2 regions of the Roseibium sp. MB-4 genome follow, and region 2 is predicted to be linked to the other one. Evidence: predicted binding sites of a transcription regulator. Region 2 holds the regulator's gene; the other holds the start of a gene.

Region 1 (15,275 bases), on a different contig from region 2:
TTGGCACGGGCCTACGGGTCCTGGGCAGCCTTCTACAAAGCGATGACGGAGGCCAGCGATCATGGAAGTGAGGCTTGGGTCGAGCTCAACGACATCGATGGCATCGGTCATATCGTTGCCGATGCGTTGGCGGAATTCTTTGCTGAAAGCCACAATCGCGAGCAATTGGATGCGCTGCTGCAAGAGGTGACGCCGAAGGATGCGGAGAAGATCGATGCCTCCGGCTCGCCGGTTGCCGGAAAGACGGTGGTCTTTACCGGCTCCCTTGAGCGCATGACCCGTGACGAGGCCAAGGCCATGGCCGAGCGGTTCGGGGCGAAGGTGTCTGGATCAGTGTCCAAGAAGACCGATTTGGTCGTTGCCGGTCCGGGGGCTGGATCCAAGCTGAAGAAGGCATCAGAGCTTGAGATCGAGGTCATTTCCGAGGACGATTGGTTCGAGTTGGTTGACGTTACGTAATTTGCATCTGGCGACACTTCTGATCTTTAGGGTGACGCTAGAAGTTGTTCAGGTTGTGAAAAATCGGATTTTCGCCTTATGGTTTCTGTCTTCTCGAATCAAATGAACAGCATTTTCTGTAGTTCTAAATATCTGAAAATATTATCGAAAATAAATATAGGTGATCGATATCCGTATAATTATCAATAGCGAAATTCTTAATTGCACCACCTTAAATTGTTTCTATTGATTTATTGTTTTTTCGCTGTCGTAAAATGCCAATTTTCTGCCTTACGTTAAGGTATGAGTAAGCTGAAAAACCCACTCTTCCGGTCAAGAGCGCCTTGGAGGGGTAGGCTTAATGAAACGGATTAAAGTACAGATTCTGGTATTGGCGTTTGTGCCAATGCTCGCGGTGGTCGGTTTTGCAGGCTTCACAGTCTATGAAACCAAAGTCTTACTGTCGCATCACGAACATATGCGGCCTTTGACACGGATCGCCGAAGACGCCGGCAATGTAATTCACGAATTGCAAAAAGAACGGGGCATGACTGTTGGCATGATCCGTTCCGATTATGCTGCTGAAAACCTGTCTAAGTTACAAAAACAGCGCCCTCTGACGGACGCGGCGATCAAGATCTTTGACGATCATCTTGCCGCCATTGATCTCAACGATGCCTATACGCTCGAAGAATTGCGCAAGGTCGGTAAAGCGGTGCATGAGGTCGACGGCTTCAGGATAAAGGTTGATAACCGTTCCAAGTCAGCGCCCGAAGTGGTCGCCTCATATACCAAAGAGATCCATGCGCTTGTTCATTTGATTGGCCTTGCCATCGAAGCAAGCCCGTCACCTGAAATCACGGCAGAGCTGTTCCCCTTCATTGCTCTTGTTGAAGCAAAGGAAGCAGGTGGGCTTGAACGCGCCTTGGGCGCAGGCATGTTGAATGAGTTCGCGCTAACAGGTGAAGTAAACTTCGATGTCTACAAAAGGTTCATGGCAAAGTATGGCGCTGAACAAGCCTTCCTGTCGGAGTTTAAAGCGATCGCGCTGCCAGATCAAAAGGAACTATTTGCCGCGACCGTAAAAGGGCCCGCAATAGACACGGTCGAAAAGTGGCGGCCTATTCTTCAAGGACTTCCTCAGAGCGGAGACGCAAAGGGTGTTTCGGGCAGCGATTGGTTTGCAACGGCCACTCAGCGTTTGAATTTGATCAAGTCAGTCTCCGATGAGTTGATACACCGGGCAGAAGCTGCTGCTGATGCAGACACTGCAGCGCTTGCTTCCCAGCTAATCTATGTGTCTCTGCTGGCCGTGATTGTCGTGCTGGGAAGCGGAGGCCTTGCAGCTTTCGAAGTGTTGTCAATCTCAAAGCTGCTGCAGCGCCAGCGCGATACCATCGCCAGCCTTGCAGAAGGCGATATCGACATAAAAGTGCCCTATACGGACCGTCCGGATGAGATCGGCGACATTGCCCGATCTGCAGAAGTCTTCCGGGACAATCTGATAAAACAACGCACGCTTGAAGAAGAAGCGGAAAAGGGCCGTATTCAGCGGCGCAAACGGAACGCCCATCTGGAAGCTGCCATCAAACAGTTTGAAGATGAGGTCTCCGCGGTTCAGCAGCAACTGAAGAACGAAACGCACGAAGTCAGTCAATCTGCCGGCCAAATGGTTCAGATTGCAGGTCATGCTTCAGAAAGCGCGAGTGCTGCCAATGCAGCGACCGAAGAAGCGACGACCAACGTCCAGACTGTAGCGTCCGCTGCTGCCGAACTGTCCGCCTCCATCAGTGAGATTTCCCGCCAGGCCAATACGGCCATGGAAATCTCTGAAACGGCATCATCGACTGCGGTTTCGGCTGACAAAGATGTTTCCATTCTGGCGGAAACTGCTGACAAAATAGGTGAGGTTGTCGAGATCATCCGAGCCATCGCAGAACAGACCAATCTTTTGGCTTTGAACGCCACAATTGAGGCTGCGCGGGCAGGGGAGGCTGGCAAAGGCTTCGCCGTGGTTGCTGCAGAAGTGAAAGAACTGTCCACGCAGACGGCAAAGGCGACGGACGAGATTGCCAGCCAAATCACCGGCATTCAGGGCTCGACCCAAAAATCTGTTGCCGCCATCCGGTCCATTGTCGAGCAAATTGAGCAAGTGCAGTCGGTGACCAGCACCATTGCGGCATCCGTGGAAGAACAGAACATTGCGACAAGCGAGATCACGCAGAGCATTACACTGGCTTCAGATGGCGCATCGGCTGCAGCGTCCAACGTTGCCGGTGTGTCCGGCTCGATCGATCAGACCCGCGAGCAATCCCAGACGATGAGTCAATCTGCCGATCAACTCGGCAAGGTTGCCAACAGTCTTTCGGGGGCGGTCAGCCACTTCCTGGAGCAGGTGCGCAAAGAAGACGAGGCCGCATAACCCGTTCGCCTTTTTGGAGTTTAAGGAAAAACCGCCCGGACTGTGTCCGGGCGGTTTTTGTTTGTGATGGAAGGCTTTTGCTCAGAGCTCTTCGGTCGCCTGTTCCAGCCAGATCCTGTCTTTGGCGGCCAGCAATGGCCCGATTTCGGAGCGGACCCGCTGATGGTACCGGTTGAGCCAGGAGCGCTCGTCGCTCGTCAGCATTCCGGGAACGATCAACCGCCGGTCAAACGGGACAAGCGTGATCGTCTCAAACCCGAGCATTGGTCGCTCGCCGCCTGGAATGTCCCTCGGCGCGGTGACGATTTCGAGGTTCTCCAGACGAATGCCATATTCGCCCGCAGGATAGTAACCCGGTTCGTTGGACAGGATCATGCCCGGCTTCAGCGGCACATGGCCGGTCTTGGCGATGCGCTGCGGACCTTCGTGAACACCGAGGTACGTGCCGACGCCATGGCCGGTGCCGTGATCGAAATCGAGGCCGGCTTTCCAAAGATCAATGCGCGCAAGGGTATCCAGCTGGGCACCGGTCGTGCCTTCCGGAAACTTCGCGGTCGAGATGGCGATATGGCCCTTCAGCACGAGCGTGTAGTGCTTCTTCATCTCTTCGCTCACAGTGCCAACGGCGAGCGTCCGGGTGATGTCGGTGGTGCCGTCAATATATTGAGCACCGGAATCAATCAGGAAGGGCTTGTCTTGCGGGATCTTCAGATTGCTGGTGCGGCTGACCCGGTAGTGGCAGATCGCCCCGTTCGGTCCGGCCCCGGAAATCGTATCGAAGGAGATGTCCTTTAGCTCTCCCGTTGCCGCGCGGAACTCTTCCAGTTTTTCGGCGGCCCCTATCTCGTCCAGCTCGCCTTTAGCGACTTCTTCATCGAACCAGCAGAGGAAGGAGATGTAGGCCGCCGCATCGCGGACATGTGCTTTCCGGGCGCCGTTCAGCTCGACCTCGTTCTTGACAGCCTTTGGCAGGAGAACGGGATCAGAAGCCTCAACGAGCGTGCCACCGGCATCTGTGATGGCTTCGGCAATGCCGATCCCAGCAAGAGACGGATCGATGATGACCTTCTTCCCTTCCGTGCCGAGTGTTTTCAGCCCGCCTTGAAAATCGGCCGGCTCTGAAATCTCTGTCAGATCGGCGAGGGCATCGCGCACGGAGTTAGAGAGCTTTCGGCCATCGATATAAAGCGAGGGTTTGCCCTCTGCCGGAACGGTTGCAAATGACAGGGGCAGCGGTGTGTGCGTGACATCCGAGCCACGGATGTTGAACAGCCAGGCAATGGAATCCGGCTGAGTCAGGACACAGGCATCGGCTTTCTTGTCCTGAATGGCTTTCTGGATCTCAGCGATCTTGTCTTCCGACCCACGGCCTGCAAGTTCTGTCGGATAAAGCATGACCTGACCGACCGGCGGCTCTGGGCGATCCGCCCAAACCGCATCAACCGGATTGTCTTGCAAGGTGACCAGTTCAGCCCCGGCCTCTTTACAGATCTCCCGCAACCGCCGGACTTCCCGCACGGTGTGCAGCATGGCGTCGATACCGAGTTTTTGGCCCGGCTTGAGGCGTGCGGCGAGCCACTCCGTCACCGGTTCGGTGATCAGATGCTGGGCCGGAAACACGTCCATGTCGACCTGTTCGCGCACCTGGATGGTGTAGCGGCCATCGACGAAAACGGCAGCATCTTCGCCCAGAACCGCGGCCATACCGGCGGATCCGGTAAAGCCCGTCAACCACTGCAAACGGCAGTCATGCGGCGGGACATATTCCCCCTGGTGCGCATCGGCACGGGGAATCAAGAAACCATCAAGGCCCAGACGCTTGAGTTCGGCTCTGAGAAGCGCTGCATGCGGCGCCCCGCAGGAAGGATCACTGAGATCGTCAAAATTCTGAAACATGGCGGCAAAACTAAAAGGGGTCCATGACGCAATCAAGTCGGATAATTATTTCTTGAAAAGATTGGATATGGGAATTTTCGTTTCGAAAATGTGCAATGCACAAATCATTTCGCATATGCGAAATGCGCAGGGCTGGCATGCAGATCGCCCCCTACCTAAACCGCGCATCCACAATCATATTAACTGCCAACAAGCTAATAAAGACGTTTCTCCCTAGGGAAGCTCTTCAACTTCGAACGGGATTAAAGACAATGACCATCGCAACGACTACATCCACACGCGCTTCTGGCGGCTTCATGCGCCGCGCTTTCGACCGGATGATCGAAGCCCGCTCCGTACAGGCCCGCCGTTATGTCAACGGCTACCTCCTGTCACTGGACGACGCGACCCTTTCTGCCCACGGTTACGATCGTGAGCAGCTGGAACGCGAAGGCTCTGCGACCAGCGCGTTCTAGGCCGCTGAAAGAACAACTGTGCACGATAAAAGACCCCGCTGGAACAACCGGCGGGGTCTTTTCGTTTCCCCTAGGAAATAGCCTTACGCGTGTTTGCGGCCGCGGACCAGCGTGAGCGTGAGCCAGCCGTCCTTTTCCCGGCGGCGGTCCAGGACAAATCCCTGGCATCCATAGGCAAACAGGATCCGCGGTCCATCCTCGATCCGCAGACCGGACAGGACCAGCGTGGACGTTGGTGTCATCCGCGCGCAGATGGACTTCGACATCTTCATCAAGGGCCGGGCCAGAATATTGGCAATGACCAGATCGAACGGGCCATAGAGGTTGAAGCGCCGGTCTTCCACGCCATTGGCGGTGAAACCGGTCACAAGATGACGGGCACCGTTCAGCCGCGCGTTTTCCAAGGCAGTCTGCGTTGCAATCGGATCAATATCGGTTGCCAACACCTGCTGGCGGGCTTTCAAGGCTGCGGCAATTGCCAAAACACCTGTTCCCGTTCCAAGATCCAGAATGCTGTCATACTCGCGCATGGACAACAGCCGGTCGATCTCTTCCAGGCATCCGGCAGTTGTTCCGTGGTGGCCGGTTCCAAAGGCGAGAGCTGCCTCGATTTCAAGGCCAATCGCGCCGCCCGGCACCTTGTCGCGGTCGTGACTGCCGTGGACGAGAAAGCGCCCGGCGCGAACCGGTTTCAAACCTTCCAGGCTTTTTTCCACCCAGTTGATATCCGGCAGTTCTTCGGCTTCCAGCGGTGCGGCGAATGCATCGGCGCCGACCCGGTCGCGCACCAGTGCGGCTGCGTCTTCCGGCTCCATGCCGAAGAGCAGAATTTCGGCCGACCAGACTTTCCCGTCTTTTGAGTCTTCGTAGATCGTGACTGGATTGCCCTCGTCTTCAAAGGCCCGTTCCAGGATTTCGGAGATCCGTTTGGCTTCGAGTTCTTCCGCCGTGATCTTGACCCGGATGGTTTTCATGAAAGGCACGCCTTCGGTTGAGGTGTCGGTTGGCTTGGTGGCTTGGCTCAGCGGTATAGCCGGAGCGAAAAACCCCTGCCAGTCTCTTTTTTGTTTTCACGATAAAACCCGCTGGATCTGGCGAAACAGTCCGTCTGCCATAGGTTTTTACTAAAGTGCCCGACGGTACCAAGGGAGATCCACCATGCAGGCAAGCGCAATCCTTCAGTCCCGCCGTATCTTGCCGACAGCCGCATTGCTGCTTTGTCTTGTCTTTTTTGGCATAGCGAGGCCGGTACAGGCGGGTAATCTCCCGGATCAACGGCTGTTCGATGCATTGCTTTCCTCGAATAGCGAAATGGAGGCCCGAATAGTGGAAGCGGAAATCTGGGAGAGCTGGATTGCGGCCGCCCCATCCGCAGATCTGGAGGCAAAGGTGCGCTCGGCAATGAGCAAACGGCGCGTTGCCGACTATGAAGGGGCACTTATGGAGTTGAACAGTGCCTTGGAGACGGCGCCCGATTATGCCGAGGCGTGGAACCAGCGGGCATTCATCCATTACCTCCAGGGCAAACCCGACCGCTCACTGGAAGATATCGAACGGGTGCTCGCACTCGAGCCCCGGCATTTCGGGGCGCTTTCCGGCAAGGGCCGGATCCTGATGGAGCAGGGCAGGGTCCGGCTCGGCCAGCAGGCCTTGCGGGAAGCGGTTGCCCTCCATCCCTTCATACCCGAACGCTTCCTGCTGATCAGGGAGCAAGAGGAAAAAGGAATTGATCTCTAAAGGTGAGCGCCGGAACCCGGTTGCGGCCAGAGGCCCGCAAAGTGCCTTCTTCTAAAACCGCCAGGAAAAGTGTGCGCCCGCGCCGATTTCTTCACCGTGTTCGTTGAGTGCGCCTGCAACACCCAATCGCCATGCACCCGCGCTGCCGACGGAGCCGACAAAGCCCAATCCGGCTGTTACGGAATGGGCGCCGCGGTTTTGGCCTGTTTGATTGAAAGTCCCGAACAAGTCGGACGTTACGGTGATATCGTGTGCTGAATCTGCTGACGCGCTCCAGTCATGATCATAGCGGGCAAATCCGACCAGCTTTGCGGTCCCGGTGTCCGTTTTCCAAACGTCTGCAGCCCAGTCGAACCCGAGACCGGTCAAAACGGCGTCCGCAGTCGCTGCATGGACGGTGTAGTTGAAGTCACCGCCTCCGGTTTCCCGAGCTTCGCCTTGCCAAATGTGCGCGTAGGAAGCTGCAGCAAACGGTGTCAATTTGAACTGGGGCGTTAGCGGCAGTTCATAGCCAGCCTTGGCGGCGACAAAGGCGGCATGGGAATCAAAATCGGATTCCGCGCGCCCACCGGTGAACAAGCCGACATTCGGGTTGTTCCGCTCGCCTTTGTTGGCGCTGTAAGAGTAACCACCGGAGGCCGCCAGCCGCCAGCTGTCGCGGTAGAGTGTTCCGTACAATCCGGCAAAGCCCGACTGGGCTGAGAACGATTGATCGACGGTGTCATGCTCGTCCATTTGTTGATAGCCGTAGCCTGCAAACGCCCCAACGCTTCCCTGATCACTTGCGAGCAGATCAGCACCGCCAATCACGCTTGCAATTGAATAATTGAAACTTCCAAGACCGTCTTTACCGTCCACGTTTCCTTTCAGCCCGGACGCATCCAGCCAGATGGCCCGTCCTTGAGCATCGCGAACCTGATTGGCCTTGTCGAGGACATCGTGGCTGCCGGAAATCCGGTTCATCACCGAAGTGGCAATGTGATCGAGATGTTCCAGGCCGACGGTCAGGTTGGAGGAATAGGGCTCAGCGTGAACCTCGTTGAAGGTGATCAGGTCGCCATTGGTCAGAGACAAATAGCCGTCACTCACCGTGTTGCCGCCAGCGAGGATTTGGTTTCCGCCACCGCTTCCGCCTGACACGCCATCGATGGGTGTTTCATTGTGCGTTGCTGATACGGCCGTCACCAAGGCAACCCATGGTGTCGTAACGGGCGGTGTGGTGGTTTGCGTCGGGACTGTTGATGTGGTCGTCGTCGTTGTGGGCGTGGTCGTGTTGGTCGTCGTGGTGGTTGTCGTCGTTGTTGTGACCGTTGGTGTCGTCGTGGTGGTGGTCGTAACTGTCGCCGTTGGTGTTGTCGTGGTCGTTGTCACCGGCGGGGGGATCACTTGCTTGCCACCGCCGGTCGACTGGATGGTCTTCACCTTGGTTGGCAAGAAAGTGGGTGTCGCCGAGTTGTCAGAAAACTTGACCTCAATCTGTGAGGTTTGTGTCGGCGGTCCCGCGAGGCTTGCACTCAGGTGTGCATTCAACGAATTGCCTTCGACCAGGGTAACACTGTCACTGTCAATCGATCCGGCGCGCGCGATGACAAAGGTGGAGTTGATGAAATCACTGATTTCGGTGGCGCCCGATCCTGAATATCCGCTGTCCTTTTCCAGTGTCGCGGTCAGGTTGTCCGCACCGGTCATATCGCCGGAAACGTCCAAAAGGTCCGCGTTTTGACTGGCTGTCGGGTCCAGTTCGGAGACAAGACTTGTCGCGCCCTGTAAAGACAGATTGCCATTGATAGAAAGCGTCCCGATGGAGTTGCCGGGGCTGAATTCTGAACCCCCAGCAGTCAAAAAAACCGTGTCACTCGCACCGGATTTGCCATTGATTGTTGCGTTGCCAGATAGAATACCATCGAGGCGGAATATGCGAGTATCTATCGTGGTGTTTTCCAGCTTTAGTTCTGATCCTGTCCCAACGGAGGTGAGCCCGGCATTCAATATCGCGCTGTTTTTGAGTGTTAATTTTGTCGGGGAGGCCAGCACTTGACTGTTAATGTTGAAGGTTCCGACCGCGAATAGGGATGGGTTGTTGATCGTGAATGAGTTGTAGGTGATTGGGGTTGAAGACGCGCTTGAAACATAAACTTCTTGGAACTGCGTATCACCATTTTCCTCAGTCAACGTTATGGCACGATTTTCTCCGATGGTTACGTCTATGAGATTAATCCGGGTCGCGCCGAGATCGTCGGTCGCGGGCGTTTGCAAAAGGCGTAAAAAGTTTGTTCCATTCGATGTCGCTGCCTCAATAGAGTTATCAGCGAATATAATAGCGTTAACTTTTGTGATCTGTTTCAGATCAAATATCTGGGGAGAATAGAAATTGTAAGAACCATCGGCGGGAACAGTGCCCGGTGTAACATATATTTCTGTACGTTTTTCAGTACAAACATTGCTTGTTGGTGAAAAACTGCTTGGATCTAGAGTGGCGTTTCCAGAAACTCGAACTGTTGCTGTGCCGAATACATCACAGTTGGCATGAGACTGTTCAGATGATGCGATGAATGCTGTGGTATGAACGACAACTGCAAGGACGGTGGTCCCTGAAAAACGGCGTAATAGGGCTGTCGTGTTGGAAAGGTGCATCATTTGTCTCCTGCCGTATCCGCGACGCAGAAACAAATTGCGGATCAGTCTAACTGTCCGGTCACACTAGCGGTTTTATGCTTAACCTAAGGTAAATTTCGTTGTCCTTAGTCTGATATTGATATAAATATCAATATCTTAAAATCAGTGCCGCTCGACGAAGCTGTCGATGACTTTTTTCTGACCGGCCTTTTCAAAATCGATGGTCAGCTTGTTGCCTTCGATCGACTTGATCGCACCATAGCCGAACTTGATGTGGAACACCCGTTCGCCGACGGAATATTCCGAGGGGGTATCGCTGACGGACTTGGCAACCAGTTCCCCTTCAATGGTGAGCGGACCCTGGCGTTTTTGCCGGGCAGATTGGTAGCCACGTCCGCCGCCGTCTGAAAACCCGTTCGAGGATTGGCGCGCGCGTTGAGCGCGTTGCCAGCCGGGCGTCGAATAGCTGCCGGTTTCAAAGGCATCCTGACGGTCGAAGCGCGACGGACCATAGCCGCCACCGCCATACCCGCCGTAGTTGGACGAGGCTTCCGCGATTTCAACGTGTTCAGTCGGCAGTTCATCAAGGAACCTTGATGGAATGCTCGATTGCCATTGGCCGTGAATGCGCCGGTTGGAGGCAAAGTAGAGCTTCGCCCGTTTCTTGGCTCGGGTGATGCCGACATAGGCGAGGCGGCGTTCCTCTTCCAGGCCTGCGCGGCCGCTTTCATCCAGCGCCCGCTGGTGCGGAAACAGCCCTTCTTCCCAGCCGGGCAGGAAGACCGTGTCGAACTCCAAGCCCTTTGCGGAGTGCAGCGTCATGATCGAGACGGCGTCCTGTGCATCTGCGCTGTCGCGGTCCATGACGAGGGAGATGTGTTCCAGGAACCCGGCCATGGATTCAAACTCTTCCATGGAGCGGATGAGTTCTTTCAGGTTGTCCAGACGGCCCGGGGCCTCGGCCGAGCGGTCCTGCCGCCACATTTCCGTGTAGCCACTTTCATCCAGAATGATCTCGGCGAGATCCGTGTGCTTCATGCTGTCGAGCTGGCGCCGCCAGCGTTCGAAATTGTCGAGCACGGTTTTCAGTGAATTGCGCGGCTTGGGTTTCAGCTCTTCGGAATCGATCAGCTGGCTGGCGGCCTGCATCAAGGGGATGCGCTCGGCCCGTGCCAGTTCATGCACAAGTTTAAGCGTGGCATCCCCAAGGCCGCGTTTCGGCGTGTTGACGATCCGCTCGAACGCCAGATCGTCCGCCGGCTGCATGACACAGCGGAAATACGCCATGGCATCGCGGATTTCCATGCGCTCATAAAAGCGCGGACCGCCAATGACACGGTAATTGAGGCCGAGCGTGACAAATCGATCCTCGAACTCGCGCATCTGGAAGGAGGCGCGGACCAGAACGGCCATCTCGTTGAGCGCGTGACCTTTGGTCTGCAGCGCCTCGATTTCATCACCAATCGTCCTGGCTTCTTCTTCTGAATCCCAGACGGAGGCAACGGACACGAGGTCATGATCCGGTTCGTGAAAGTCAGTGAAAAGCGTCTTGCCGAGCCGGCCTTCGTTGAAAGAGATGAGATGAGAGGCAGCGGCGAGAATGTGACTGGTGGAGCGGTAATTGCGCTCCAGCCGGATCACCTCCGCGCCCTTGAAATCGTGTTCAAAGCGCAGGATGTTGTCGACCTCCGCCCCGCGCCAGCCATAGATTGACTGATCGTCATCACCGACACAGCAGACATTCGGATTGCCCTGGGCCAGCAGACGCAGCCACAGATATTGGGCAATGTTGGTGTCCTGATACTCGTCCACCAGCATGTAGCGGAAGCGGCGCTGATAATCGGCAAGCACATCCGGGCGGGTCTTGAACAGCGTGATGACGTGGAGCAGGAGATCGCCAAAATCGGCGGCGTTCAGGATTGACAGGCGCTCTTGATACTCCTGATAGAGCTTGCGGCCCTTGCCGTTCGCGAAGGCGCGCGCTTCGCCTTCTGGCACCTGATCCGGTGTCAGGGCCCGGTTCTTCCAGCCGTCGAGCATGTTGGCAAAGGCGCGGGCGGTCCAGCGCTTGTCGTCGAGCCCTTCAGCCTGAATGATCTGCTTGATCAGGCGGATCTGATCGTCTGTGTCGAGAATCGAAAAGCCGGATTTCAAGCCCACCAGTTCGGCATGTTTTCGAAGGATTTTGACGCAGATGGAGTGGAATGTGCCGAGCCAGGCCATGCCCTCCACATTGCCACCGACAAACCCCGCAATGCGCTCCTTCATTTCGCGGGCGGCCTTGTTGGTGAAGGTCACGGCCAGAATTTCATGTGGACGTGCCAGGCCGGACGCCAGAATATGCGCGATCCGGGTGGTCAAAACCCGGGTCTTGCCGGTGCCGGCACCCGCGAGCACCAGGACAGGCCCCTCGGTCGTTTCCACGGCAAGGCGCTGTTCGGGATTGAGACCGGTCAGATAGTCGGGTGCCCGGCGGGCCGCCATGGCGCGTGCAGCAATGCCGCCACCAGAAGGCGGTGCAACAGATTGTGGTGCAACAGGGGGAGCTTCCGCTCGCGTCCCGATGGGTTGAAAAGGATCGTCAAAGGGATCGTCATACCCGTCCGGGTCGGTCATGGTTTATCGGTCCGGTTAAAAGCGCTTTGGAGAACAATATAGCAACAAATGCGGCGCTGGCGAGACGCGATAGGCGGATTTGGTGGGGATAGTTCTCGTGAACCCCGACAGTTTTCAGCCGTCCCGGCGCAGGCCGGGATGCAGTTGCCACAGATGCTGTTAATTGGGCAAGTGCAGAACTCAAATCTTGAGGTCAGGGATTTACTGGGCCCCAGCCTACGCTGGGGCGGCCACCAGACTTCAATGGATACTGCGCCACCATCGAGAGGAGTTTCATGGGTCTTTAACTCAAGGGTCGTCATAGTGGTCGGAATTGCAACTTATAAATGAATTTCCCGCAGCAAGACGGAATTTCAAAACTTGGGTGCCTTGGGGCGAAAATGCTCTCCACTTTCATGAAACACCTGGCGGTCTTTCTTATTTTTTGCGCGGCGGTCGTTGGCTATTTCTGGCTGAAGATTTCCGATCACTCGCCGCTCAACAGCTGCGAGCCAACGGATGTTGTTCGGATAAAATTGGATGGGCGCGAGTATCACATTCCGGTGGAGTGGCAGCCATCGATTTCCCAGCGGTTGAGCGACGGCGCTGATTTTCCGACCCGTTTTAGTTATCAGGATTTGCAAGGCAATAATACTGGGCAGGGCTGGTGGTTGTACTGCCAGGATTTTGCGAATGCAGTCGACGAATATCGGAATGTGAATTTTAAACCGGCTGACATAGAGAGAATAACGCCTCAGTTCTGGTCCAAACATCCAGAATACAAGTATTTGCAGGGGCTCACCTACATTGGCATTTTTGCAAGCCCGCAAGATCCGCTCACGGTATCGAAGCCAAATCTGACAAAAACCGGAACAGCGTTTGATAGCATGTACTGGCGATATAAGGCGCCTAATGGTCTCTCCTATTTCTTTTCTAGGAATTGGAGACATGAAGGCGCGGAGGTGATAGCGCGGGAACAAGTGTCAAGCGGGTATTCTGTTACAGCGGATGTTTCTACCGGCACAGAACTTCGAACAACTGTCTTAGTTCCTACTCAATCGAGCGCTCGCCACAATCGTTCTATCCCCCCACAAGACTGGCCAGCCATGCTGGCGGAAGTGACAGCTTTGATGCGGTCGTTTGAAGTAATCCCTAGCCCGGCGGTCCCGGCGCAGGCCGAGACCCAGTAGCCAAACTACTCGATTGCAAAGGCATCACACAGGCGTTTGCGACTGTTTTACCCTTTAGGTTGTAACGTCTGAACGCATTCGTTTTTGCGTCCTTGCCTTGGGGGAGCCATGCTGCTGAATTATCGTGTCTTTTTGCGTTCCGTGTTCCCGATCATAGCGCTGATCAGTGCAATGATACTGGTTGTATCGCCCGGTGCCGCGCAGGAGGCGGGGCAAGCACCGGAAGCGGCAAGCGGCGAAGCGCCGCTGAAGGTTGGCGTTCGGGTGAGCCCGCCTTTCGTGATGCAAACGGCTGATGGATATTCCGGCATGGCGATCGAGCTTTGGGAAGAGCTCGCAGCTGCTGCCGGCCTCGAGTATCAGTACGAGCCGTACCCCAATGTGCGGGCCTTGATCGACGCGACTGCGGAGGGGCAAAAAGATGCTGCGATCTCGAACCTGACCATCACAAAGGCGCGTTTGGAGAAAATGGATTTCACCCAGCCCTGGTTCGATTCAGGTCTGCGCATCATGGTCGGCTCTACCGGATCAACCAGCTTCTGGGAAGTGGTCAACGGGCTTCAGGAGGCGGGTTTCCTGAAGGCCTACGGCTGGCTCGCGTTTGTCATTGTGGTGGCTACGCTTCTCATGACCCTTTTTGACCGCCGGTTCGACAAGTCCTTCTCGCAGAAGTGGCCCGATGGTCTGGCGGACAGTTTTTATTCGGTAATGTCTGTCGTGACCTCCGGCAAGGCGCCATCGCGCAAGAACCTGTTTGGTTGGATCGGGCGTGTGTGGCAAGCGATCTGGCTGGTGTGCGGATTGGCGGTGATGGCGTTCATTACGTCTTCCGTTACAAGCGTCATGACCACCTTGTCTCTCAACAATCAGATCCAGAGTGTTGCCGACTTGCCGGGTAAGGTCGTCGGTGTGTTCGACGGCAGTGTAGGGGAAGACTATTCACGCGAGCAGGGATGGTCGGTGATTGCGTTTGATGGCCTCGATGAGGCTGTCGAAGCATTAAGCGACGGCGAAATTGACGCGTTTGTCGGCGATGCGCCGACATTGGAATACTACGATCACACCAATCCCAACGCGGATGTGGAGGTGGTTGGGCCGCTCTTTGATCCGAACAAATACGGGTTTGCCCTGTCGCTGCGCAGCCCTTACACCCGCACGATCAACATTGAGCTGCTCGCGGCCAAGGAAGCCGGAAAAGTGGAAGACCTGCGTGTGGAATATCTTGGGCCGCGGGAATAGCTGGTGCCGGATTCCAGCTTGGCTAAAGCAATGAGGTTGGACTAGGGGCTACGCGAGCTGCCCATTGTCGGCGTCTCGTAGTCCCGTCCATGGCGCTCCCAGTATTCAAGAGCGACCTCCCAGGATGGAATGTCGTCAGTGTGGAAGCCGCATGTCGTTCCAGTTGCGATTGATGGAAACGCCTTGATCGCCTTGCGGTGCGCTCCGCGATAAAGATAGCGTTTCATCGCCGTTTCACTCGTCCAGACGGTCAAGGTGTGGTGGACGCCGTGCACGGTCCGTGTGTCAGTCAAAACGTTGCCGTCCGCTGCTTTTGCCTGATTGAAGCTGGGGATCGCGTGCCGCCAGAAGCGCAGGGCATGAAACCAGGTCTTCAACCGCAAACCGGTCACTGACACGTAATAGCGGGCCATCGCAGCTCTCCGTCACCTGAAGAGACTACGCGCACGGCTTCCTGCCAGATCGAAAGGGGTGTCAGGCGGCTTCCGCCCGTTTCATTTTCTGATGCTCGTCTTCAACGAGGCCGATTTTCCAATAGCCGGAGATGTAGGTGTCTTTGCGCGGCACCTGCCGGGTGTTGTGCAGATAGTCCCGGATCGACCGGATGACCGAACTTTCTCCGGCAATGCAGGTTTGAAGAAGACCGTCCGGCCATGTCATCGACCTTATGAAGTCGAGCTGTGCGTT
Region 2 (15,275 bases):
AACAATCCCACCTGCATAAAGGTAGTAACGGCCAAGCTCGATCAGAAATGCTGCAGTCGCCAATGTTCTCCCCCTACACAAGATCCGCGTCGGTCACGATTTCCACCAAGGACGGCCCGTCATGCGCAATCGCTTCGGCGATGGCGGCATGGAGCTCTGCGGCTTCCGTGACCCGGTGCCCATGTCCACCGCAGAGCCTTGCGAAGGCCGCGAAGGACGGGTTGGTGAGGCTCGTCTCCCAAACCGGCCACTCACCCGACCGCTGTTCTTTCGAGATCTTACCGAGTTCGGAGTTGTTGAGAAGGATGTGCGTGATGTTCATGCCGTATTTGACGGCCGTGGTGAACTCCATCGCGTATTGCCCGAACCCACCGTCCCCGGAGATCGAGATGACCTTGCGGCCGCGATACTCTTCGAAATCCTGTGTGGCACACCAGGCGCCCAGCGCTGCCGGCAGACTGAACCCGATCGAACCGAGATATCCGGACATCAGGATGCGTTGGCCACGTGGCTCAAAATACCGGCCGAAGGAATAGGTGTTGTTGCCCACATCCACCGGAATGATCGCATCTTCCGGACACAGCTCCGTCAGCGCCTTGAAGACCGCTGCAGCGTGTATTCCGTGTCCCTGATCTTCGCTTAAGCGGGTTTCCTTCTCCTCCCGCCACATATGCCAACGCTCGAACAGCTCGGTAAGCTGGTGCGCGGCATGGGCGGACTTTTCGACCATTGGATGGACCGCATCACAAAAAGCCCCGATTTCACCCCAGACCGGCAGCGTCACCGGATGGAATTTGCCAAGCTGCATGCGTTCGTAATCGACTTGAATGATCGGCTTGTAGGGCGCGATACCCGTGTGATTGGCAAAGGACGAGCCCAGCGCCAGGATCAAGTCGGCCTCGTTCATGAGCCAACTGGCGATCGGGGTTCCGGAACGGCCCAGCACTCCGGCGGCGTTCGGATGATTGTCCGGGATAAGCCCCTTGCCCTTGAAGGTGGTCATGATCGGTGCACCCAGATGTTCGGCCAGCGCGATGACTTTGTCCCGTGCGTTTATAGCGCCATAGCCCATGATGATGACCGGCCGTTTGGCTTCCCCGATCATCTGCGCAGCCCGTTGAAGATCCTCGCGCGCCGGAACAACGGTTGAGCCTCCAACCCTTCCTTGTGGACCGGATGCCTTCTGATCACTCGGCAAAGTCTGAACATCATCGGGGAAGATAAGGTGAGACACGTCTTGCTCGACGGTCGCAGTCTTCAACGCAAGCGTCATCAGTTCCGCATGATTGGAGGATGTGAGCACCGGTTGGGAGAACCGGGCCACGGCCTCAAAAGCCGATTTCAGGTCTATGTCCTGGAATGCTCCAGGCCCAAAGACCTGCGTCTGGACCTGTCCTGTTAACGCAAGCACAGGCGCACGATCCACCTTAGCGTCCCATAAGCCCGTCACAAGGTTCGTCGCGCCTGGTCCGGCAATTGTCAGACAGGCGGCGGGTTTACCCGTCAACTTGCCATAGGCAGAGGCGGCAAACGCTGCAGCGCCCTCGTGCCTGATCCCGATATAGCCGAGCTTGCCCTTGTTCACCTGAAGCCGGATGGCATCGGCAAGCCCAAGGTTCGAGTGACCGACCATCCCGAAGATACGTTTCACACCCCAATTGACCATGGTCTCTGCCATGACATCGGTCACGGTGCGTTCATGCTCAGGCTCTGGTTCCAGCCCAACAAAAATCTCGCCGTTTTCGACCTTGAGGGGATAAAGCTCCTGTCCGCTGTCTTCGTGGCCTCCCGGCGGCTTTCCGGTCAGCGGGTCAAAGTCCCATCCGTGCCAGGGACAACGGATCCAGCACTTGCCATCCACTCCCTTCTCTATTGAGCCTTCTCCAAGAGGTCCACGCTGATGCGGACAGTGATTGTCCATCGCGGCCCACTGACCATCGAAGTGCGACAGGCAAATGGATGTGGTGCGCGCCGTAACCGTCTTGACGCGCCCTTCCGGCAAATCATTCACATGGCCGACCTTGATCCAGTCGAGATTTTGAGCGTCCATGAATTCCTCCCTCAAAACTTATCGGCCCGGATCAGGCCAAACCACCATAGGCAACACCGGATAGGTCTGCCATTTCCCGTTTCCAGGTTGTGAGATCGTGCTGGTTGAATTGGTTCAAATGCGAATAGCCACAGGCGCGCGCCATCACCTGCATCAGCTCAACCGATGCTTCGAAGAAGTTGGCAAGCTGGCGGGCGGATTTCTCGATCACCAGACGGTTCACAAGATGCGGTTTCTGGGTCGCGATCCCGACGGGGCAATTGTTGGTGTGGCAGGCGCGCATGGCGATGCAGCCGATCGCCTGCATAGCGGCGTTGGATACGGCAATCGCATCGGCGCCCAGGGCCATCGCCTTGACGAAGTCCGCCGGCTTCCGAAGGCCTCCGGTAATCACCAGCGAAACATCGCCCCGCCCAGACGTGTCGAGATGCCGCCGGGCCCGGGCGAGCGCGGGGATTGTCGGTACGGAAATATTGTCCCGGAAAATGATCGGCGCAGCTCCAGTGCCCCCGCCGCGGCCGTCCAGGATGATATAATCAACCCCAACCTCCAGTGCCGAGTCGATGTCTTTTTCTATGTGCTGAGCAGACAGCTTGTAGCCAATCGGAATGCCGCCAGTACGGCTACGCACCTCATCGGCAAAGTCCCTAACCTGCTCACATTGCGTCCAGTCGGGAAAGCGCGGTGGAGAAATGGCCGACTCGCCTTCGTTCAGGCCGCGCACCTCGGCAATCTTGCCTTGCACTTTGGAACCCGGCAAATGGCCGCCGGTTCCGGTCTTGGCGCCCTGACCACCCTTGAAATGAAACGCCTGAACCTTGTTCAGCTTTTCCCAGTCGAACCCGAAGCGTCCTGAGGCCAGCTCATAGAAATAACGCGAGCAGGCTTCCTGCTCTTCCGGCAACATCCCGCCTTCACCGGAACAGATACCGGTTCCAACAAGCTCCGCCCCCCGCGCAAGCGCAATCTTCGCCGGTTCCGACAAGGCGCCGAAACTCATGTCCGAGACAAAAAGCGGGATCTTCAGGTGAAGCGGCTTTTGTGCATTCGGCCCGATGACAACGTCGGTCCCCACCGGATCATCATCAAGCAACGGAAAACGCTGGAGCTGCGCAGTCAGGATCTGGATTTCGTCCCAATCTGGCAGCTCAACACGCGGCACCCCCATCGCATCCACCACGCCGTGGTGACCGGTCTTGGAAAGACCGTGTTTGGCATACCCCTGAATGAGTTTGGTATAAGGCTCTTCCTCAGTCCCGTGGGACGTGTCAGCATAAAGACCGAGATAGTCATCGCGCTGGAACGGTTGCGGGTTGTCTTTGGCCCAGGCCGCGATCTCCTCCGCATCCACCCGCACTTCGTCGTCTTCGATCCAGCTGCTGAATTTCTTCAGGACTTCCGAGTTGTTGTACTCAGAAACGCCTGTATCAATGCGGTAGTCCCAGTAGTGAACGCCGCAAATAAGGTTATCTCCATCCACATAGCCGTCGGACATCAGCGCCCCGCGGTGAAGACATCGCCCGTACATCACCGACACCGTTTCATCAAAGCGAACAACCACCAGATCGACATCTTCCACGAGAGCATATTGCGGATCTCGATCTGGCAACTCGCTCCACTTGGCGACGGCGTGTGCTTTCATTTTGTCTTCCCCAGCTAGTGGCACAGCGTTTGTTCGACTGGGCCTTGGTATTTTCTGTTTGCTTCAAAACAGTCGCCAATTCATTGCGGACTGTCGTTCTTAAATCTCCTGTCTCCATGATCAGCATGTGCTGAAGGCGCGCTTTGAAAAATGGGCGTGCAATAGATGGTTTGCTTGCAGGATTAGGTCTGGAAAGCCCTGCAGTCTCAAATCATAAGCAGATGACAGTGCTGTGTGGCAATCGTGAAATACCGCAAGGGAAGATAATTGAGCTGCAAACGACGCCGCCGCTCAACTTGCCAAAAATACGCAATTCGCCCGATTGATCTGCGTCATTTTTCTGAGACGATGCATGTGTCAACTTTAATTGACACATATGAGAGGTGATCCCATGCGCATCCTGTTCGTTCATCCAAACTACCATTCTGGTGGCGCGGAAATCGCCGGGAGCTGGCCTCCGGCTTGGGTCGCCTACCTCTCGGGAAGTCTCAAAAAGGCAGGCTTTGACGACATCCATTTCGTCGATGCCATGACCAATGACTTATCTGACGCGGAAATTGCTTCAGAGATCCGCCGGATCTCACCGGATGTCATTGGCGTTACTTCCATCACCCCCTCAATTTACGCAGCCGAACGGATATTGGAAATTGCGCGGGATGAACATCCGCATGCGGTGCGGGTTCTCGGCGGTGTCCACGCCACCTTCATGTACAAGCAAGTCTTGAGCGAAGCGCCCTGGGTGGACGTCATTGTGCGCGGCGAAGGCGAGGAAATCGTCATTGAGCTGATGCGGGCAATCGACGAGGAACGGTGGCCGGAAGACCGCAGAACGATCAAGGGCATTGCTTTCAAGGAAGACAACCAAATCGTTGCGACCCATGCGGCCGCGACCGTGAAAGATCTCGACGCGATCGAGCCGGACTGGAACATTCTGGAATGGAACAAATACACCTATGTTCCGCTCGGTACCCGCGTCGCCATCCCGAACTTTGCCCGGGGATGTCCGTTCACTTGCTCCTTTTGTTCGCAGTGGAAATTCTGGCGCGATTACCGGGTGCGCGATCCCAAAAAGGTTGTCGATGAAATCGAAAAGCTGGTCACTGAGCACAATGTCGGCTTTTTCATCCTTGCTGACGAAGAGCCCACCATCAACCGCAAGAAGTTCGTTGAATTCTGCAACGAGCTGATCGCACGCGGGCTGCCGGACAAAATCAAGTGGGGCATCAACACCCGTGTGACCGACATCATGCGCGACAAGGACCTCTTGCCGCTCTACCGCGAGGCCGGCCTGGTTCACGTGAGCCTTGGAACGGAAGCGGCGGCGCAGCTCAAACTCGACCAGTTCAACAAAGAAACCAAGGTAAATGATAACAAGGAAGCCATCCGGCTTCTGCGGGAGGCCGACATCTTCGTGGAGGCGCAGTTCATTGTCGGGCTCGACAATGAAACCGAGGAAACCCTGGAAGAAACATATCGGATGGCGTGGGATTGGCAGCCCGACCTTGCCAACTGGGCCATGTATACGCCCTGGCCGTTCACACCGCTCTTCCAAGAAATCCGGGATCAGGTCGAGGTGTTCGACTTCTCAAAATACAACTTCGTGACACCGATCATGAAGCCAGAGGCCATGACACGCGGCGAACTTTTAAACGGTGTCATGAAGAACTATCGGCGCTTCTACATGCAAAAGGCGCTGTTCCATTACCCGTGGCGCGGTACAGGCTTTCGCCGGCGCTATCTGCTGGGCTGCCTGAAAGCCTTTCTGAAAGCCGGGTTTGCCCGCACGTTCTATGACCTTGGCAAGGCCGGGTACTGGGGCCCGCAGTCCAAAGACAAGGTGCATTTCGACTTCGATGAGAACCGCACCTTGGCAGAAGCCCAAGTGGCGGACTGGGAATCGGCGGCCGATCGTGCCGCCCGGGCAGCCGAACGGCGTGAAGCGTTGCGTCTGCAGGGCAAGGAGCGGGCGGCAGACCGCAAAAAAGCGTCAGCCGCGGCAGCGCTTGCTTGCGGTGGCAGCACGGAACAAATGGCGGAGAACGCCTGACATGGACCGGCAGAGCCTTCAGGCCGATGGCATGATCGGCCCGAATGCCTTGACCCAATTCCGCTCTCCCTTGGAAGAACAGGGCGGTCAGGACCTTTTCGAAACGCTCTTGCACGACGCCCGCATTGCGAGCCTTCCAGATATGAGCGGCCTGATCCCGGAAGGCCCCGTTGCACGGTTTCACAAGACCGTGCGGGCCACCCTGCCCGACCTTTCAACGGAGATATCTAGGGCTGCTGGTGTTGGAACGGCCGATTATGTCCTAAAACACCGAATCCCTGGTCTGGCGCAATCGCTTTTGAAAGCGCTTCCCGCAAGCGTCTCAAAACATCTCTTGGCAAACGCCATTTCAAAAAACGCCTGGACCTTTGCAGGCTCCGGACAGTTTGAAATCGCAAGACGCAGACCCCTGGTCTTTATCCTGAAGGACAATCCGCTAATCGCAGGGGAACACGCTGATCATCCAATTTGCCATTGGCATGTGGCTGTTTTCGAGAGGTTGTTCCAGGAACTGATCGGCCAGCTTGTCCGTGTCACAGAGACGGAATGCGGAGCTTGCGGGGCGGATGCCTGCCGGTTTGAGTTCAATATCTAAGATTATGTAGTCCCGGACTGGATCTACCCGATCAGTTCGCAGCTCCCGTGCCTTCAATCGCTGCAAACCTCACACGGGCATCCGGCGCAGACCGCTTGTCCGCGATTTCCAGAATGAGTTTCTTGCGCACAGCCGCTGCGAAGGTATCTGCACTGTCCGCGGTCACCACAAAGGATCCCGGACCACCGATGATCTCGGAAAAGAACCGGTCCTCCAGATTGTAAGACACCGGACGGCCGGAACAGTGCCGGCACAGGACCGCAAGACCATTGATGACGATGCCGGAATTCACCACAGCGTCTCTTGCCTCAGTGATGCTTGGCCCATTCCAATTGTTGGCGCTGTCCGCCGACAAATCGATCACCCGGCGCAACCCCTTGTATTCGTTGGTGTCGATCAGCTCCTTGCCCTTTAGAAGAGCTGCGCCAATCGCGTTGCGGCCAAAGGCCTGACGGGGCGGTGCCATCAAACGCTCTGCAAAGAGCTGCGCCGACTGCGGTCCGTCGATCACCATCCAGTCGACCACGACGTCCTGGGAAAACATGTCCGCCCATTCGACATAGGTCACGGCGATCTTGCCATACGCGTTGTCCGCAATTGCGTTCAGGACCTGTGGATCGGTGATCGCTTCGGCATAGCCCTGGCGCTGGAACCTGATTTCCGCGTCATCAATTGAACCAGTGGCATCTGCCAGAAGCACGAGTTCCAGATCAAGTTCCTCGGATGAGGCCGCAGAAACAAGCAAGCCCTGCAACAAAACAGCAACGATCACAATCATCCGCATGGTCTGCTTCCTCCGCAACAACTCAGAAGATAGCTAGAGCCTGTTAGCGGATCAGAAAGGCCGGCTCACAACATTTGTGCAGGTCCCAGTCTTGTTCTTTCCGCGAAAATCGGTTGTTCAACCGTACTGCGAATAAAACAATCTTTTTCTCAGCGCCTTAAAGCATCTGCAGGTTTCGATCTCAGAACCATCGGCAGAACAGTAAGAGAACGTTTACCCTTGCAGAACACAATGAGAACAGGTAGGATGTTCTCGATTTGTACTGAGCGATTCTCAGGCAAAACTAAACTCAGGGCGAGGAACCGCAGTATGCTGACGCGCAAGCAGTACGAACTGCTCATGTTCATTCACGAAAGACTGAAGGAAACGGGCGTTCCGCCGTCTTTCGACGAAATGAAAGATGCTCTGGATCTCCGCTCCAAATCCGGCATTCACCGACTGATCACCGCCCTGGAAGAGCGCGGTTTCATACGCCGGCTTCCCAACAGAGCCCGCGCCATGGAAGTGGTCCGCTTGCCAGATTCGATCGCGCCGGGCCTGGGTGCGCCGCGACCAAGAGGCAGTTTCTCACCAGAGGTGATTGAAGGATCACTCGGCAAACCGGCGCCGGCCCCTGCGCCCGCGCCAGAACCTGTCGCAGCATCGACGGAAATCCCGGTCATGGGACGGATTGCAGCCGGTGTTCCGATCGAAGCAATCCAGACCCACAGCCACTCCATCAGCGTCCCGCCAGAACTCCTTGGCAAGGGTGAACATTACGCTCTGGAAGTGCGCGGGGATTCAATGATTGAGGCCGGCATTTTGGACGGCGACACCGTCTTGATCCGCCGAACGGAAAGCGCGGACAGCGGCGACATCGTCGTGGCCCTTGTGGACGATGAGGAAGCGACGCTGAAACGGTTGCGCAAAAAAGGCGCGTCGATCGCGCTTGAGGCCGCTAACCCCGCCTACGAGACGCGTATTTTCGGACCGGGCCGTGTCCGTGTGCAAGGGAAACTTGTTTCTCTGTTTCGCCGGTACTGAAGCTCCGAGACCGGCAGGCATTTTCGAGAGTTTCCCGCCACTGCGGGTTTGTAGGTACTCTCATCTGTTTTAGCCAGCAGATGCTCGCAGACTTGCGCGTGTGACCGAGCCTTGCTTGTGCCACGGCCGCGGAGGCGTTGGCTTGGCGTATTTGACTGAATTTATTTGCGTTTGGCAAACAACAGCGCTGGGAGTTTTTGCCGCTGCGCGAGTGGTTTGCGGCGGCATTATTGGGGCTGGCGCAACATTCTTTCTTTGAACCGCAGCCTCTACTCTCTGCCCGTTTTCGATCATCTGGTCCTTTGTTGGAGTGCGTGTTCGACAGACCTGGCCCAACCAAATAGAAATGGCACCGCGCGCCACTCTGATGTCCTGGTCGAAAACGACTGCGGAGCATGCTTCCGGCGCGATCATATCGGTCACGATCATATCTGCCTTTTGACAGTCATAAAAAAGGGCATTCCGGGTCTTCGGTAGGGCGATGGTGACCGGAATCTGCTCCTCACCAACTTCTGCCCTTGCTGCGAATGTCTGGACCACACAGCCCGCAGGGTCGCAAGCGCGCTGATCGGATTTCATCTTGCGCGATTTAATCGCTTCTTCTGATACTCCTTCCGCTTCAAACCAAGTCTCTACAGCAAAAGAACTTCTGGCGCTGGATAACGCTAACTTGCCCTCGATATCCCGGGCAGCCAATTGAGCCCCTTTTGCCGGAATGTAAATATCTGGCGGACGCGATATTATCGCGAGAGCGATTCCGGCAGGTGCGAGACCCAAACCGATCATCCGGAAACGGCCCGGGGCGAGCAGCAAACCAAAGAAACCGGCCAATAAAACAGCGGCAGACAGGCCGGTTAGACTTCCCATTCGGCCAAAGTCAGGCGCAATCTGTTCTGTGAATTCCGCTATCTGGATCAGCGCCGCCAGACCGGCGCTCATGATCTTGAGCGGGATTGCCGCCAAACCGAACGGCATCAGGACCAATGCCACCACGCCCATTGGCATCACGATGATAGAAAAAACCGGCATGCCCAGCATGTTGCCGACCAGTCCGAAGGGCGCGATCCGGGAAAAGTGGTACGCACCGACAATTCCGGTTGCGATCCCGGCGACGAGGGCCGTCACGAACAAACCGGTGGCCCATTTTAGTGCGCCGGACAAGAACCAAGAGAGCCCGATTGTTGAAGAGACAAGAAACCTTCTTCTCTTTTGATGCGAACGCCAAAGATCATAAACGGCGACCAGTGCGATCACGGCCGCAAACGACATCTGAAAACCTGGATAAAACAGGCGCTCCGGCGCGAGTAGAAGCAAGAACAGGCCGGCGATTGCGACCGATCGCAGTGTCAAACCCCGGCGTCCGGTCATGATCCCCAAAAAGACCAGCGCGATCATAATGAAGGATCTTTGGGTGGCGACTGATGCCCCGGACAGCAGAAGATAAAAAACTGCCGCGACAAGGGCGAGAACGGCTGAAACCTTGTGGATCGGCCAGCGCAGCGCAAGGCCCGGGATAATTGCTAGGGCGCCAAGACATACAGCATAAGCACCGCCTGCAAAGAGCGCCATATGCAGGCCTGAAATTGCCAGAATGTGTGCCAGGCCCGCGGCCCGAAGGCTCTCTTCGGTCTTTTCATCAATACCGCTGCGATCGCCCACCAAGAGTGCAACCGCAAGGGCTGTTTCCGGGCCTTCCGGCAAAAGTGCTGAAATCCGCTCTGCCAAGCGCTGGCGGAGTTCATTCACCTTGCGAACGAGCAGAAGGACTTGAGACGCCGCAGGCCCTTGCACGATCTCTGGCGCGCCGTAACTGAAGCCGCTTGCACCTATGCCGTCAAAATAGGCGCGGAAGGAAAAGTCATATCCGCCGGGCACCACAGGACCCATAGGCGGAAACAACCGGGCCCGGACTTTGATCGAGTTGCCGGGTGCAATGCGCGCATCGGCCGGAATGCGCAGCCGGACCCGGTTTGCAAACCGCCCAACAGTATTTTCTCTGGCATCAACTTCTCTGACGCGGAGCACAAGCCGCTTGCCAGACCGGGTTTCCTGCACCTTCAAGACGTCACCGCGCAACAGAACAGTCATCGGCTCCGCCAGCCGGGGTGCGCCCACTGCAGCTGTTCGGAGTGTTGCAATGCTGAGCCCTGCAAAAAGGGCGAGCAAAAGGATCAAAATTCGCGGCAGACCGGTTCGGATAGCGTGGGAGCCAGCGAAACCACCTGATAAAACGAATAACACGCCAAGCACGAGCCAACTCGGCTCTTCAGGCAACAAGCTGTAGAAAAAAATACCGGCGCTGAAGGAAAATCCGGTCCACAAAAGACCCTGCTTTTGCCAAAACTGCTCCCAATCGTCCGCCGTTCCTGCCCAACCAGCGTGCTGATAAGTTGGCCGGTCTTTGTGTTCTCTCCGGGTTCTCAGAAACGCGATCCAGGGCGACCCCTCGGCGGGCTGGTGCCTGCTATCCGTGTTTGACGATATAACTGAAGGGTCACTGACAGGAGCACCGGGGACAGCCCGGTTGTCATCATCGGCTTCTGGTTTCGCCTCCCGTGCCACCCGCGCTCCTTATGCCGGGTTTGACGATCGCAGCAAAGCCTATTTTGCCACAGGCTTGCCTATGCTAAGACCGCGCCACTATCCGTCAGGCGCAGACCCGCGCCTCATTCTGACAGAGACTTTCAAAAAGCACCATGGCACAAGATATCGTCACGCGTTTCGCCCCATCCCCGACCGGATTTCTACATATTGGCGGCGCCCGCACCGCCCTCTTCAACTGGCTCTTCGCCAAGCATCACTGCGGCAAAATGCTGCTGCGCATCGAAGACACAGACCGGGCCCGCTCCACACAGGAAGCGGTCGATGCGCTGATGGATGGCCTTTCGTGGCTTGGTCTTGACTGGGACGGCGAACCGATCTCCCAGTTCTCCCGGGTCGACCGCCACAAGGAAGTTGTTGACCAGATGCTGGAAAACGGCACGGCTTATCGGTGTTACTCAACCCCGGAAGAGGTCGATGCCATGCGCGAAAAGGCCCGCGCAGAAGGACGCCCGCCGCGCTATGACGGCACCTGGCGCGACAAGGATGCGTCCGAAGCGCCCGAAGGCATTGATCCGGTCATCCGGCTGAAAGCTCCGCAAGATGGCGAAACGGTCGTGGACGACATGGTTCAAGGCCGTGTGGTGATCCCGAACAAGGATCTTGATGACTTTGTTCTCCTGCGCTCCGACGGCACGCCGACTTACATGCTGGCCGTCGTTGTCGACGATCACGACATGGGCATCACGCATATCATCCGCGGTGTCGACCATCTGACCAACGCCGCCCGCCAAACGCTGATTTTCAATGCCAACGGCTGGGACGTGCCGAAAATGGCGCATATCCCGCTAATCCACGGGCCGGACGGTGCCAAACTTTCCAAACGCCACGGCGCGACCGGAGCCGAGGCCTACCGGGCCCTTGGCTATCTGCCGCAAGCCATGCGCAATTATCTCGCGCGCCTCGGCTGGAGCCATGGTGATGAAGAGATCATGTCGCTTGAGGACATGATCAAATGGTTCGGCATGGATGCCGTTGGTCAGTCGGCAGCGCGCTTCGATTTCAAGAAGCTGGAAAATCTCAATGGCCATTACATGCGCGCCACCAACGACGCTGAGCTGCTGGAGCATTGGAAGGTCTATCTTACACATGCGGACGACGGGGCAGCTGTTTTGGAATGGATGTCGGACGCGGCCAATGCCCAAACGGCTCTGACCGCCCTTCCCGGCCTGAAGGAACGCGCAAAGACACTTGTCGAATTGACTGACAGCGCCTCCTACCTGTGGCGCCAGCGCCCGCTCGAGAATGACGAGAAGGCGATCAAGATCCTTACAGACGACGCCCGGGCGATTCTGGGCGATCTAAACGGCGTGCTTTCTGGCGTTGCTGACTGGCAAGCGGAACCGCTGGAGGCGGCTGTCAAAGCCTATGCGGAAGACAAGGATCTGAAACTCGGCAAAGTCGCCCAGCCACTGCGTGCAGCGCTCACCGGCCGGGGCACCTCCCCTGGCATTTATGACGTGCTGGTTGCACTCGGCCGCGACGAATCCCTCGCCCGGATTGCCGATCAGGCTGCCTGACGTAAGGGAGCACAAAGGACCGGCGCGTTTTGCTGCAGCGCGCCGGAACATTGGCAAACATCAACATGTCGGCCTTTGACCAAAGCGTTATACGCTGCTGCTTGCGGCAGTGCGGCAAATGGGCTAGGCAAGACGCGACCATTCCTCCAGCACAGTCTGGCCGCCTCATTTGGGTCTTGCATCCAAGGCCCGTGGCTCGGCAGTGCAAGGGTAACAAATAGGGGGTTTTCTGAATGGCCGACAACAACGCCAAGCTCAACGTCGGTGGCAACGACCACGATTTCGACGTCCTTGACGGATCCATCGGACCGTCGGTTGTGAACATCTCGTCCCTTTACAAGGACACGGGCATGTTCACCTACGACCCGGGCTTTACCTCAACCGCATCGTGCGAATCCAAAATCACCTACATCGATGGTGACGAAGGCACGCTGCTGTATCGCGGGTATCCGATCGAACAACTCGCCGACCATGGTGACTTCCTGGAATCCTGCTATCTGCTGCTGTATGGCGAACTGCCGACCAAGGCGCAGAAAGACGATTTCGTCACCCGTGTGACCTATCACACGATGATCCACGAACAGATGAACCGGTTCTATTCCGGTTTCCGCCGCGACGCCCACCCGATGGCGATCCTCTGCGGCACCGTTGGCGCCCTGTCAGCGTTCTATCATGACAGCACCGACATCTCCGATCCGCATCAGCGGATGGTGGCGTCCCTGCGCATGATCGCAAAACTGCCGACCATGGCTGCAATGGCCTATAAGTACCACGTCGGTCAGCCGTTCGTTTATCCGCGCAACGACCTGGGTTACGCAGCGAACTTCCTGCACATGTGCTTTGCCGTTCCGTGTGAAGAGTACAAGGTGAACCCGGTTCTGGCGCGCGCCATGGACCGTATCTTCATCCTGCACGCTGACCACGAGCAGAACGCTTCCACATCGACCGTGCGTCTTGCCGGATCCTCCGGTGCGAACCCGTTCGCATGTATTGCAGCTGGCATTGCCTGTCTCTGGGGCCCGGCACACGGCGGGGCAAACGAAGCAGCGCTCAACATGCTGTCCGAAATCGGTTCTGTTGACCGCATTCCGGAGTTTGTTGCCCGCGCGAAAGACAAGAACGATCCGTTCCGTCTCATGGGCTTCGGTCACCGGGTCTACAAGAACTACGATCCGCGCGCCAAGATCATGCAGAAAACCTGCCACGAGGTGCTCGGCGAACTCGGCATCAAGGACGACCCGCTCCTCGACATTGCGATGGAGTTGGAAAAAATCGCCCTCAACGATCCGTATTTCGTCGAGAAGAAGCTCTATCCGAACATCGACTTCTACTCCGGCATCACGCTGCGTGCGCTCGGTTTCCCGACTACCATGTTCACAGTGCTGTTCGCGCTTGCGCGGACCGTCGGCTGGATCGCCCAGTGGAAGGAAATGGTGGAAGATCCGTCTCAGCGTATCGGCCGCCCGCGTCAGCTCTACACAGGTGCTACCAAGCGCGACTACGTGCCGATCGATCAGCGCCGCTGATTGGTTGACGAACTGACCAGACAAAAGCCCCGGATCGCAGATCCGGGGCTTTTTTGTTTCTGGGGGGAAATGCCGCCTACCAGAAAATATCTGGTTCTCGCATCACCGGTCTCATCTACCTAAAAGCACTTACGCAGTCGCCACAGCTTGTGCGTGCAAGACCCGCGTGTTGTAATTTTCTGGGATGGAGGAGCATCAATGCATGACCAACGTCACAAGTCGAAAAGACTGCAATCGCCGCACGAAGACGTGCTGGTCAATGATCTGATCCCGCGCGTCGCCCAGGAGTTGCACAAACGCTTTGCAGCCAGGCTTTCCGAAAAACCGGAGACCTTGAGTAATTCCAAATCGCGATTTGAAGATGTACCGCGCCTCCGAAGTGATCGGGCACGCCGCCGCTTTCCGGTCCATACCCAGTTCACAAGCCCTTGCGACACCTGCGAACGGTATCAGCGTGCTCCGCTGCCGTTCAACTTGCATCACGGGACCGCCGCGCCGCCGACAGGCATTCGCTAGGCCTTCTACCGGCCAGCTTGAGACCCGGCGGCAACACTCTTTCGATGTCAGGGTGCCAGCAATGGGCTGACAAACCCTTCAGGTTTGACGGCAAGCACCGGACATTGAAGGCTATTGACGATGTTCTCAGCCGTGTTGCCAATGAAAACGCCGCTGAGCCCGGTCCGCGCGACAGTTCCCATAACCACGAGATCCGCGTTTTGAATGTTGCTCTGAATTTCTATCACGCGTTCCACTGCGCCGCGGGCAAGAAGTGGCTGTAAGACCACGTTCGAACTCGCCAATCTCTCACGCATGGTATTGAGCAACCGGTGCATCGCTTCTTCGCGGATTTTCAACGTCTCCTGCACATAGTCATTGGCTGCCTTGCGCGCATCCCCGGTGTCGGAAAAAGCCCAAACCATCCCCTCGCCTACCGCGTCCCAGGCATGAAGTATGATGATTTCTGACCCGGGTGCATGTGCAACACGCACCGCAGCTTCGACAACGCGCTGGTTCAGCATGTCCAGAGTGTCCGGTTCCGCCGCATCCCAGTTGTCCAAATCCACCGCCGCAATGATACGGCGCGGCGACGGCTCAGCGGTTCCGGACTGCAGCCAGACCGGACAAGGACATTTGCGCAAAAGATGCTGGTCGTTGCTTGCATGCAGGAAACCACTGACGCCGGTCAACGGCTCAGCTGCTTTCACCACAAAATCGCAGCCCGTTTCAGCAACATGCCTGATGATGTTCAGATAAGCTTTCCCGACAACAACTTGAGGTTCGATCGCTTGATCCGGCAGAACCCTTCTCAGGTTCTCTGTTGCAGACCTTTGCGCACGGGTCACCATCTCTTCAATGATCGCGTCTTTATCGCGTCCGGCCAACCGGGCGATAATTGCGATGTCCTGCGGTGGCTCCACGCAAGCGATCACCTCTAAGGCGGCCTCATACGCTTTTGCCAACTCGGCTGCACTCTTAAGTGCGATCTG

The links. Region 2 encodes LexA, which represses DNA repair genes until DNA is damaged. Its sites were predicted from a motif close to TGTTCNNNNTGTGTTCNG; they were not measured.
Region 1: ACVDG4_RS12840 (ATP-dependent helicase) is a predicted target of LexA. The motif match lies at 12,210-12,227, and genes of this name have one in related genera.

The regions. Positions count from the first base shown of each region.
Region 1 is NZ_JBRKQB010000002.1:370,526-385,800, reverse strand. Features, by position in the region: gene ligA (NAD-dependent DNA ligase LigA) at 1-459, shown strand, start outside; gene ACVDG4_RS12870 (methyl-accepting chemotaxis protein) at 800-2,860, shown strand; gene ACVDG4_RS12865 (aminopeptidase P family protein) at 2,942-4,756, opposite strand; gene ACVDG4_RS12860 (hypothetical protein) at 5,008-5,211, shown strand; gene ACVDG4_RS12855 (50S ribosomal protein L11 methyltransferase) at 5,295-6,185, opposite strand; gene ACVDG4_RS12850 (tetratricopeptide repeat protein) at 6,370-6,948, shown strand; gene ACVDG4_RS12845 (autotransporter outer membrane beta-barrel domain-containing protein) at 7,000-8,790, opposite strand; gene ACVDG4_RS12840 (ATP-dependent helicase) at 9,727-12,180, opposite strand; gene ACVDG4_RS12835 (hypothetical protein) at 12,507-13,349, shown strand; gene ACVDG4_RS12830 (transporter substrate-binding domain-containing protein) at 13,458-14,588, shown strand; gene ACVDG4_RS12825 (hypothetical protein) at 14,630-15,001, opposite strand; gene ACVDG4_RS12820 (siderophore-interacting protein) at 15,063-15,275, opposite strand, start outside.
Region 2 is NZ_JBRKQB010000001.1:879,089-894,363, forward strand. Features, by position in the region: gene ACVDG4_RS04230 (hypothetical protein) at 1-63, opposite strand, end outside; gene ACVDG4_RS04235 (thiamine pyrophosphate-dependent enzyme) at 74-2,050, opposite strand; gene ACVDG4_RS04240 (glutamate synthase-related protein) at 2,082-3,692, opposite strand; gene bchE (magnesium-protoporphyrin IX monomethyl ester anaerobic oxidative cyclase) at 4,084-5,739, shown strand; gene bchJ (bacteriochlorophyll 4-vinyl reductase) at 5,741-6,334, shown strand; gene ACVDG4_RS04255 (DUF1194 domain-containing protein) at 6,366-7,118, opposite strand; gene lexA (transcriptional repressor LexA) at 7,428-8,141, shown strand; gene ACVDG4_RS04265 (ComEC/Rec2 family competence protein) at 8,211-10,703, opposite strand; gene gltX (glutamate--tRNA ligase) at 10,838-12,262, shown strand; gene gltA (citrate synthase) at 12,496-13,788, shown strand; gene ACVDG4_RS04280 (hypothetical protein) at 13,987-14,304, shown strand; gene ACVDG4_RS04285 (universal stress protein) at 14,352-15,275, opposite strand, start outside.